DNA from 3 places in the Nocardia bhagyanarayanae genome. Region 2 is predicted to be linked to each of the others. Evidence: riboswitches for the same ligand, from Rfam matches in the RefSeq annotation. Region 2 holds a riboswitch; each other region holds the start of a gene.
What was found. A riboswitch is a leader RNA that binds a small molecule or an ion and turns the genes downstream of it on or off. The one in region 2 is predicted to bind cobalamin.
Positions count from the first base shown of each region.

Region 1: another riboswitch for cobalamin. It lies ahead of FB390_RS12060 (ABC transporter substrate-binding protein); the one in region 2 lies ahead of FB390_RS03645 (CbtB domain-containing protein).
Region 3: another riboswitch for cobalamin. It lies ahead of metE (5-methyltetrahydropteroyltriglutamate--homocysteine S-methyltransferase); the one in region 2 lies ahead of FB390_RS03645 (CbtB domain-containing protein).

Region 1 covers NZ_VFPG01000001.1:2,828,295-2,831,560, forward strand. Annotated here, with positions in the region: gene FB390_RS12055 (SMP-30/gluconolactonase/LRE family protein) at 1-811, shown strand, start outside; cobalamin riboswitch at 1,060-1,245, shown strand; gene FB390_RS12060 (ABC transporter substrate-binding protein) at 1,265-2,857, shown strand; gene FB390_RS12065 (ABC transporter permease) at 2,867-3,266, shown strand, end outside.
Region 2 covers NZ_VFPG01000001.1:930,970-934,235, forward strand. Annotated here, with positions in the region: gene FB390_RS03630 (HhH-GPD family protein) at 1-157, shown strand, start outside; gene FB390_RS03635 (alpha/beta fold hydrolase) at 319-1,062, opposite strand; gene mhuD (mycobilin-forming heme oxygenase MhuD) at 1,134-1,451, shown strand; cobalamin riboswitch at 1,504-1,685, shown strand; gene FB390_RS03645 (CbtB domain-containing protein) at 1,751-1,945, shown strand; gene FB390_RS03650 (CbtA family protein) at 1,936-2,778, shown strand; gene FB390_RS03655 (hypothetical protein) at 2,814-3,266, shown strand, end outside.
Region 3 covers NZ_VFPG01000001.1:3,498,627-3,501,892, reverse strand. Annotated here, with positions in the region: gene FB390_RS14780 (pyruvate carboxylase) at 1-1,146, opposite strand, end outside; cobalamin riboswitch at 1,395-1,602, shown strand; gene metE (5-methyltetrahydropteroyltriglutamate--homocysteine S-methyltransferase) at 1,757-3,266, shown strand, end outside.

The DNA of each region.
Region 1 (3,266 bases), 1.9 Mb from region 2:
CGGCCCCGCTTGCGCGCCCGCCACCTCGGCGACCGCGCTGCCCGCCGCCGTCCCGGTGCTGGACTGGGCGGAGAACCTCGGCTACGACCGGCAGGGCAACCTATGGGTTTCCCGGCTATACCGCAACGAGGTGCAGCGCTACGACGACGCCGGGCGGCTGACCGCCACGGTCCCGGTGGAGTTTCCCGGCGCCGTCCGGCTCGGACCCGACGGGCTGATGTACGTCGTGTACGGCGACGCGCCGACCAGCGTCGTGCGCCCCGGCGGCGTCGTCCGTTTCGATCCGGCCGCCGCCGAACCGCGCCCGGAGATCTTCGCGTCCGGCTTCACCATGCCCAACGGCGCGGCCTTCGACACCGACGGTTCGCTCTACGTCGCCTCCGCGACCGGGGTGATCCGCGTCGGCCGCGACGGCGTCGTCGACGCGGGCTGGACCGAGCGAGCAAAGTTGAACGCCAACGGCATCGCCGTGCACGACGGCACGGTGTACCTGACCTCCAACGGCGGACCGCTCGGGCGGGTCCTGCGTTTCCCGGTCACCGAACCGGACCGCCGCACCGTCCTCACGGATCTGACGTCCGCGCTCCCCGGCGTCCCCGACTTCGCCGACGACCTGCTGGTGGACGAGGCGGGCGCGGTCTACGTGACCACGCTGTCCGGCCAGCTCGTCCGGATCGATCCGAGCGGCCAGTCCTGCCGCGTCCTCTCGGCCGAACCGATGACGTCGGTCGTCGCCGTCCCCGGTCGTCCCGGCGAACTCCTCGCCGGTACCGAGCGCGGCGCGGTCCTGCGCATCCAGCTGGCCCCCTGACGCAACCCCCTCGGCTCGCAGTGAGCCCGCTCGACCACCATTTCTCTCCCGTCGATAGCGAAATTGATTCGATGGGAGTCGAATGGCGGTGCGACACGCCTTCACAACCGCCATTTCTCTCCCGTCGATTCGTCGACGCGTGGCCTATGCGCAACTGTCTGGCGATCAGCGTGCGGCACTGGTTGGGGGCTGTTCAACGGTGGTCTGGGGCGCGGTGATTGGACCTCGGGCCGCGGAAGCTGGGAAGCCGCACGTCGGCGCCCGGCGGTATCGTCCAACGGCGACGCGGGGAACACCGGTGTGAATCCGGGGCTGTCCCGCAACTGTCACCGAGGAGCAATCCGCCGATTCATGGCCACGACCTGCCCGGGTTGGAAGGCCGGCGGTGCGCGTCGATCCGGGAGCCAGGACACCCGCGTCGGATGTATCGGGACGACTCTCCACGAGGATGGCATGGACAACTCGACAGGATCCCGACGGCCGCTTGGCCGCCGGGAGTTATTGCTGCGCGGCGCCGGAGCGGCGGGTCTCGTCGCGCTCGGCGGCATCGGTGTGCTCACCGGTTGCGGGACCGACGGATCGACCGGAGTACCGGAGGGCCCGCCGCGCGCGGGCGGCCGGCTGCGCGCCGCGATCGCCGGACGCGCCGCGAGCGTCGACGTGCTCGACCCGCACCGGGCGGGCAGTTCCGCGGGCGGCGCGGTCGCCAAGAACGTGTGGGACAAGCTGGTCGCCTACAACAACGACCTCACCCTGCGGTACCGGCTCGCGCAGTCGCTGGAGCCCAACGCGGACGGCAGCGAATGGCGGATCACCCTGCGCCCCGGCGTCGTCTTCAGCGACGGCACGCCGCTGACCGCGCGGGATGTGTTGTGGAGCTTCGAGCGCATGCTCGACCCGGCCAAGCAGTCCTCCGGCGACCTCGCGGTGGTCGACATGGCCCGTACCAGGGCCGACGGCGATCTCGGCGTCGTCGTCGCGATGAAGACGCCGATCGCGGACTTCGGCTCGGTGCTCGCGGGGTGGTACTGCTACGTCGTCAAGGACGGCAGCACGGTGTTCGACGAGCGGACCCTCCCGGTCGGCACCGGTCCGTTCGCGCTGCGCTCGTGGTCGCCGGGCGACCGAACGCTGTTGCGGCGCAACGAGAAATACTGGGACGGTCCGGTGCACCTGGACGAGGTCGAGATCATCCAGATCGCCGAGACCGAGGCGCGGATGAACGCCTTCCTCTCCGGCGAAGTGGATCTGGTGCAGGAGATGTCGTATCTACAGGCGCGGTCGCTGGACAGCGATCCGGACGCCTACGTCGTCACGCCACCGGCGGGTCTCATGGGCGCCTTCCAAATGCGCGTGGACGAACCGCCTTTCGACGATGTGCGGGTCCGCCAGGCCATGCGGTTGGCGGTCGATCGGCAGGCCATGGTCGACTCGGTGTACTACGGCTACGGCGAGGTCGGCAACGACATCTACGGCAAGGGCGCGCCCTTCTACAACGACAGCCTGCCGCAGCGGACCTACGACCCCGAGCGGGCCAGGCAACTGCTGAAGGAAGCGGGCAAGGAGAACCTGACCGTCACCTTGCAGACCGCCGACGCGATTCCCGGGATGGTCGAATCGGCAACGCTTTTCGCCGAGCACGCCAAGGCCGCGGGTATCACGATCCGGCTGGAGACGGTCCCCGCCGACACCTACTTCTCCCGGGTTTCGGGCAAGCAGCCGCTGACCCATATCGGCTGGTGGAACTACAGTCTGGACTACTTCTACGGTCAGACCATGACCAGCGCCTCGCCGAGCAACGGCACCGGTTGGCGTCGCCCGGCGTGGGACGCCAAGTTCGCCGCGGCGCGCGCCGAGATGAATCAACAGCGGCGTCGCGAGCTGTATTTCGAACTCCAAGAGGAACTCTGGCAGGAAGGCGGCTACATCCTGCACAGTTTCGCGAAGCGGCCGGACGCCGCGCGCAATCGGGTGCGGGGCGTCCGCGACGGCGTGCCGGGCACCGACGACTGGGCGAACTTCGCCACCACCTGGCTGGCGTCGTAGGCGGCGCTCGTGACCCGTTATCTGCTGCGCCGGATCGGTGGCGGCATCGGGGTGCTGTTCGTCGTCGCGCTGGTGGTGTTCGGACTGTTCGAGGCGCTGGACTCGGACGCGGCCGCCGTCGTGCTCAGTCGCGACGGCGGCGGCGATCCGTCGCCGGAACAACTCGCCGCCGTCCGAGCCGAACTCGGCCTCGATCGTCCGGCTCCGATCCGATTCCTCGACTGGGCTGGCGATTTCGTGCGCGGTGACCTAGGTACCTCGCTGGTTTCGGGGCGTCCGGTCGGCGAGGTCTTGCTGGGTCGGCTCGGCAACAGCGCGGTCCTCGCCGTCGCGACGACGGCGCTGCTGGTGCCGACCATGCTGTGCCTCGGGCTCGCGGCGGGCGCGCGGCCGGGCTCCCGGCTGGACC
Region 2 (3,266 bases):
CGCCGCGACCGGGCCGGTCGAGCGGGTTCGCCTGGACCTGGCATGGACCCGCGATCCGGGCCAGCGCGACAGGGCACTCGACTCGCTGCTGGTCGACGGGCTGATCGAGCAGACGGCCGATGGATTGTTCGCCCTCGCCGGCGAGGGTGATCGCTGACCGACCAAAGATCACCGTCAGCCGACCCACCGCGATGAAGGTCACCCGCGGTCGGTTGAGCGGGCACGCAGGTCGGGCGAATGAAGGTCACGTCCAGTCGATCTGGCCGGATGAAGGCGGCCTTCGGTCGGTTACCCGCGCGGACCGTTCTGGACGCGGTATCAGGCGAGGATCCGGTGCAGAAATCGCTCCACTTCGGCGCGATAGCGCTCGGGCTGATCGTCGTGCACCAGATGCCCCGCGTCCGGAATCAGCACGTACTCCGCGTTCGCGTTGCTCTCGGCCATTTCGCGCATCTGCCCGGCCGGGGTGATGGTGTGCTCGCCCTCGATGAGCAGCACCGGGACGCGCACCGCCCGCCACTGCTCCCAGAAATGGCGGGTGCCCCACTCCTCGGAGATGTCGCGGAAGGTCGTGACCGAGCCGTGCAGCCGATAGCCGTCCGGGCCGTGCTCGAAGGAGTTCAGAAAGTAGCGACCCGCGACCGGGCCGAAGTACTCGAGCACCGAGTCGGCGTCCGGAAACGGCTGCGGCCACGCCTCGATCATGGCGGCCCAGTCCGCGGCGGTGCGTCCGGTGAAGTCGGGGGCGATGTCCTCCACCACCAGCGCGCGCACCCGCTCCGGATAGTGCGCGGCGAAGACCCAGCCGTGCAGCGCTCCCATGGAGTGGCCGATCACGACCATCGGCTCGGTGAGGTGCGCGGTGGCTTCGGCGAGATCCGCGACGAAGGCCTCGGTGGTCAATTCGGGCGGCGCCGGGCGGCCGTGGCCCGCGGCGTCGTAGGTGTAGACGTGCCCGTGCGCCCGCAGCCAGTCCAGCTGGTCGCCCCAGGTGCGCGCGCTGCCCATCAAGCCGTGCAGCAGCAGGATCGGCACGCCTGCTCCGCCTTCGTCGTACCACATCGGGTCGATTGTGCCTCCCGGCTCGTCCGGGCGCGCGCTCGCCCGCGCGCGGGCGACGTATTGTCGAGTCCATGGCTGTCGTGAAGATCAACGCGATCGAGGTCCCCGAAGGCGCCGGACCCGAGCTGGAGAAGCGGTTCGCGCACCGCGCGCACGCGGTGGAGAACTCGCCCGGCTTCCTCGGCTTCCAGCTGCTGCGTCCGGTCGCGGGCGAGAACCGCTACTTCGTGGTGACCCAGTGGGATTCCGAGGAGTCCTTCGCCGCTTGGCGGGACGGTCCGGCCCGTGCCGCCCACGCGGGCAGCGGCGACAAGAAGCCGGTTTCGACCGGCGCGTCGCTGCTCGAATTCGAGGTCGTGCTGGACGTCGCGGCCAAGCCCGCGTCCTGAGTCCGGCGGGTAACGACTCGCCCACACCGTGGTCAACAGGCTTCGACCGTGTTGACGACGGGCGCGCCGTGGTGTCACAGTTCGAGGTGACCAAGCGAGGGTGATGCGGTAATTCCGGTGTGATTCCGGAGCGGTCGCGCCACTGTGTTCCATGCATCGGGTCCGGTTCCGGCCGTGCGGCCGGGGCGGCGCGGTGCCGGAAAGCCAGACACCGGCACCGTCGCACCACTTATCTCACGGGACGCGAAAGCGCCCTGCCGGACGAGATCCGGCCGGGACGTATCCCTAGGAGGACTCGAATGGCCATCGCGCATTCACCGAGCCGGACAACCGATTCCCTGGCGACCGTGCTCGTCACGGTAGGTGTCGTTCTTCTCGCACTGCTCACGCTGTACCTGGTCGGCTTCGATCAGGGCGCCATCTCGCGCAGCGGGATGTTCATGCACGAGCTGATGCATGACGGACGGCATCTGCTGGGTGTTCCGTGCCACTGAACCCACCCACTCCGTCGACTCCGGCTCCCCTGGCCGGAACATTGAAAACCCTGCTGTTGCGCGGCCTGCTCGCCGGTTTGATCGCCGGTCTGCTGGCCGCCACGGTGGGCTATTTCGTCGGCGAACCGAAGGTCGACGCGGCGATCGCCATCGAAGAGGCCAACGCGGCCACCGAAGGGTCGCACCACGCGCCGGGAGAACCCACCGCGGGCCACTCCCACGGCGACGAAGGTCACTCCCACGGCGACGAAGAGGAAGCGCTGGTCAGCAGGACCGGACAGAAATTCGGTCAGTTCCTCGCCCTCGGCCTCAGCGGTCTGGCCTTCGGCGCCATCTTCGCCTCGGTCGCGCACTTCGCGCGGCGCCACACCGCATTGTCCGGTCCGAAACTGGCGATCGGGCTCGGTGTCGCAGGCTGGGCCGCGATCGTCGCGGTGCCGTTCTTCAAGTACCCGGCGAACCCACCCGCGGTGGGCGATCCGGAGACCATCAACGATCGCACCCTGCTGTGGGTGGCCTCGGTGCTGCTCGGTCTCGCGGCCGTCGGCGCGGGGGTGTACGTGTACAAGCTGCTGCGCGGGCAGCTGGACACCGTTCGGCTGATCGCGGGCGTCGCGGCGTTCGCGCTGATCACCACGCTGGGGTACGTCCTGCTGCCCGGCGTCGACGAGGTGTCCGCCGACTTCCCGCCGAGCCTGCTGTGGCAGTTCCGTGTCGCGTCGCTCGCCGTCTCCGCCACGCTGTGGGCGGCCCTCGGCCTCGGTTTCGCGGCGCTCACCGAGTTCGCGGGACGTAGCACCCGGGTACGGAGCGAGGTCGCTACCGCGGGGTGATCCGCGTCGAGAAAACCAGGGGCAGTGTCGTTCTCATGACCGGCACTGCCCCTTCTCGTTCCGCTCCGGCTTTCGGTTCGCCGCGTTCCGTGACGCTCGCGGTGACGGCCTTCGTCGTCGCGTTGCTCGCCGGTGTCGGCGAGGCGCTGGCGCGCACGGCGATGACGCTCGAACGGTCCGACGCCGACCTGCCAGGGCTCGCCGTCGGCTTGGCCGTGCGCTTCGCGATCTACCTGGCCGTATTGGCCGTCGTAGTGCGAATGGCGCGCGGGGACCGCGTCGCGCGGCTCGTGCTCGCGCTCGGCATCGGTGTGCTCGGTCTCGCCTCGCTGCTCGCCGAACCGGTGACGGCGCTGCTCTCGGGCGAGGCGGTGTCCGTCACCCCGAGCTCGCTCATCCTCGGCGTTCTGCGCGCGACCCACGTGCTCGCCGTGCTCGTGGCTATCCCCGCCATGTACGCGCCAGACGCCCGCGCGTACTTCGCCCGC
Region 3 (3,266 bases), 2.6 Mb from region 2:
GCCGATCTCCGCGCCGAGGTTGGCGCCGCCGTCGAGGCGGATGCCCGCGCCGCCGGGGGTGCGGTAGGCCGTGATGCGACCGGTGTCGGGACGGAATCCGTTGGCCGGGTCCTCGGTGGTGATGCGGCACTGCAGCGCAGCGCCGCGGATGGTGACGGAGTCCTGGCTCAGGCCGAGGTCGGCGAGGGTCTCGCCCGCCGCGATGCGCAGCTGCGACTGCACGAGGTCGACGTCGGTGATCTCCTCGGTCACCGTGTGCTCGACCTGGATGCGCGGGTTCATCTCGATGAAGACGTGGTTGCCGCGCTCGTCGAGCAGGAACTCCACGGTGCCGGCGCAGCTGTAGCCGATCTGGCGGGCGAAGGCCACCGCGTCGGCGCAGATGCGTTCGCGCAGAGCCGGATCCAGATTCGGCGCGGGCGCAAGCTCGATCACCTTCTGGTGGCGGCGCTGCACCGAACAGTCGCGCTCGAACAGGTGCATGACGTTGCCGTGCTGGTCGGCCAGGATCTGCACCTCGATATGGCGCGGGTTCACCACCGCCTGCTCGAGGAACACGGTCGGGTCGCCGAACGCGGACTCGGCCTCGCGCGAGGCGGCTTCGATCGATTCGCGCAGCTGCTCCGGCGCGGCGACCCGGCGCATGCCGCGACCGCCACCGCCCGCGACCGCCTTGACGAAGATCGGGTATTCGAGTTCGTTTGCGGCGGCGAGCAATTCGTCCACGTCCGCCGAGGGCGCGCTGGACTTCAGCACCGGGAGACCCGCCGCCTTCGCGGCCTCGATGGCGCGCGCCTTGTTGCCCGCCAGCTCCAGCACCTCGGCCGAGGGGCCGATGAAGGTGATGCCCTCACGCGCGCAGGCGGCCGCCAGGTCCGGGTTCTCGGAGAGGAATCCGTAGCCCGGGTAGATGGCGTCGGCACCCGCGGTCTTGGCCGCGTCGATGATCGCCTCGATGGAGAGATAGGCGCGAACCGGGTGGCCCTGCTCCCCGATCTGATAGGACTCCGCCGCCTTCAAACGGTGAACCGAGTTGCGGTCCTCGTAGGGAAAGACGGCGACGGTCCCGATGCCGAGTTCGTAGGCGGCGCGGAACGCGCGGATGGCGATCTCGCCACGATTGGCAACCAAGACTTTCGAGAACATTGAACCAAGGTACCTGCCCCCGAATACAGCGACGACAGGGAAGTCCCCTTCGCAGCAATCTTCACAACGAGACCTAGCAGGCTTGCGAAGTTGCGTTCATCCCGGCGTCACATCTCACGATCCGCCGGGCCGGTCTGTGCGGGCCCGGCCGAGGGCGGGCGGGGAATATCCCGTCGTCCGTTTATGCTGGACAACGCAGCTGGTTCTCCAGTGCGCCCGACGAGATGGAGCCCCGACGTCGAGCGCCGGAGTCGAAGTCCGCTCCCGGTTTGCCGGGCGGCGGGCGAGAGGGAACCCGGTGAGAATCCGGGACTGTCCCGCAGCGGTATGCAGGAACGAACACCGTCATCACGCACTGGGTGAAGACCTGGGAAGCGACGGCCAGTAGGTCGGCGGGAGGAATCTCCCCAGCCGGTGCCCGCGAGTCCGAAGACCTGCCAGCCGTGCCGGATACGCCGTATCCGGCGGCCACCGCCTCGTGGATTGGGCGCGCGGACCATCAGTGCCGACTTCCAGGGCTCCGTGTCTCTTCGGTTGCCCGACGACGTCCGCTGGTCGCCGCGTGCTCGCACGGCGATGGCTCACGTCCTGAAAAGCACTGGAGCACACCGTGACTGTTTCCGAACGCACACCATTCACCGCGACGGTTCTCGGGCTACCGCGCGTGGGGCCGCGGCGCGAGCTGAAGCGCGCCACCGAGTCGTATTGGGCCGGACGCATCGACGCCGAGCAGCTGCACGCGATTGCCCGCGACCTGCGGCGAACCCAGCTGACCGAGCTGCGAGCGGCCGGGCTGGACTCGATCCCGGTCGGCACCTTCTCCTACTACGACCAGGTGCTCGACACCGCCGTGCTGCTCGGCGCGCTGCCCGAGCGGGTGGCCGGGATCGCCGATCCGCTCGACCGGTACTTCGCTGCCGCGCGCGGCACCGACACGGTGGAACCGCTGGAGATGACCAAGTGGTTCGACACCAACTACCACTACCTCGTCCCCGAGATCGGTCCGGAGACGACGTTCGCGCTGCACCCGGACAAGCTGCTCGCCGAATTGAGCGAGGCGATCGAGCTCGGCGTGCCCGCACGGCCGGTGGTGATCGGGCCGGTCACCTTCCTGAAGCTGGCCAAGGCCACCGGGGGCGCGGCGCTGGACCGGCTCGGCGAGCTGGTCCCGCTCTACCGCGAACTGCTGCGGCAGCTGGCCGCCGCGGGCGCGGCCTGGGTGCAGATCGATGAGCCGGTGCTGGTCACCGATCTCACCGAGGACGAGATCGAGCTGGTGCGCAGCGCCTACGCCGAGCTGGCCGAGGCGAGCGAGCAGCCCGCGATCCTGGTCGCCACCTACTTCGGCACGCCGGGTGACGCGCTGCCCGCGCTCGCGAGCACCGCCGTCGAGGGCATCGCGCTGGACTTCGCCGCGGCGCCGGACCTGTCCGCGGTGGTCTCGCTGCCGTCGCTGGCGGACAAGCTGCTGGTCGCGGGTGTGGTCGACGGACGGAACGTGTGGCGCACGGACCTGGACCGCGCGCTGACCACCCTCGGGACGCTGCTCGGCAGCGCGTCGTCGGTGGCGGTGTCGAGCTCCTGCTCGCTGTTGCACGTGCCGTACTCGCTGGCTTCCGAGACCGGACTCGATGAGCGGCTGCGTTCCTGGTTGGCCTTCGGCGCCGAGAAGGTGACCGAAGTGCGGCTGCTCGCAACGGCTTTGGCGCAGGGCACCGACGCCATCGCCGAGGAGCTGGCCGCCGCGCGTGCGGCCGCGGAGTCCCGCACCACCGACCCGCGACTGTCCGACGAGCGGGTTCGGGCGCGGCTCGGCTCGCTCGGTCCGGACGCCACCCGGCGCGCGCCCGCCGACGAGCGCCGCGCGCTGCAGGCGCAACGGCTCGAGCTGCCCGCGCTGCCGACCACCACGATCGGCTCCTACCCGCAGACCTCGGCGATCCGGCTGGCCAGGGCGGCGCTGCGCAAGGGTGAGATCGACCAGGCCGAGTACGTGCGCAGGATGCGCGCCGAGATCGCCGACGTCGTCGCTTTGCAGGAGAAGCTGGGCCTGGACGTGCTCGTGCACGGCGAGCCGGAGCGCAACGACATGGTGCAGTACTTCGCCGAGCAGCTCGACG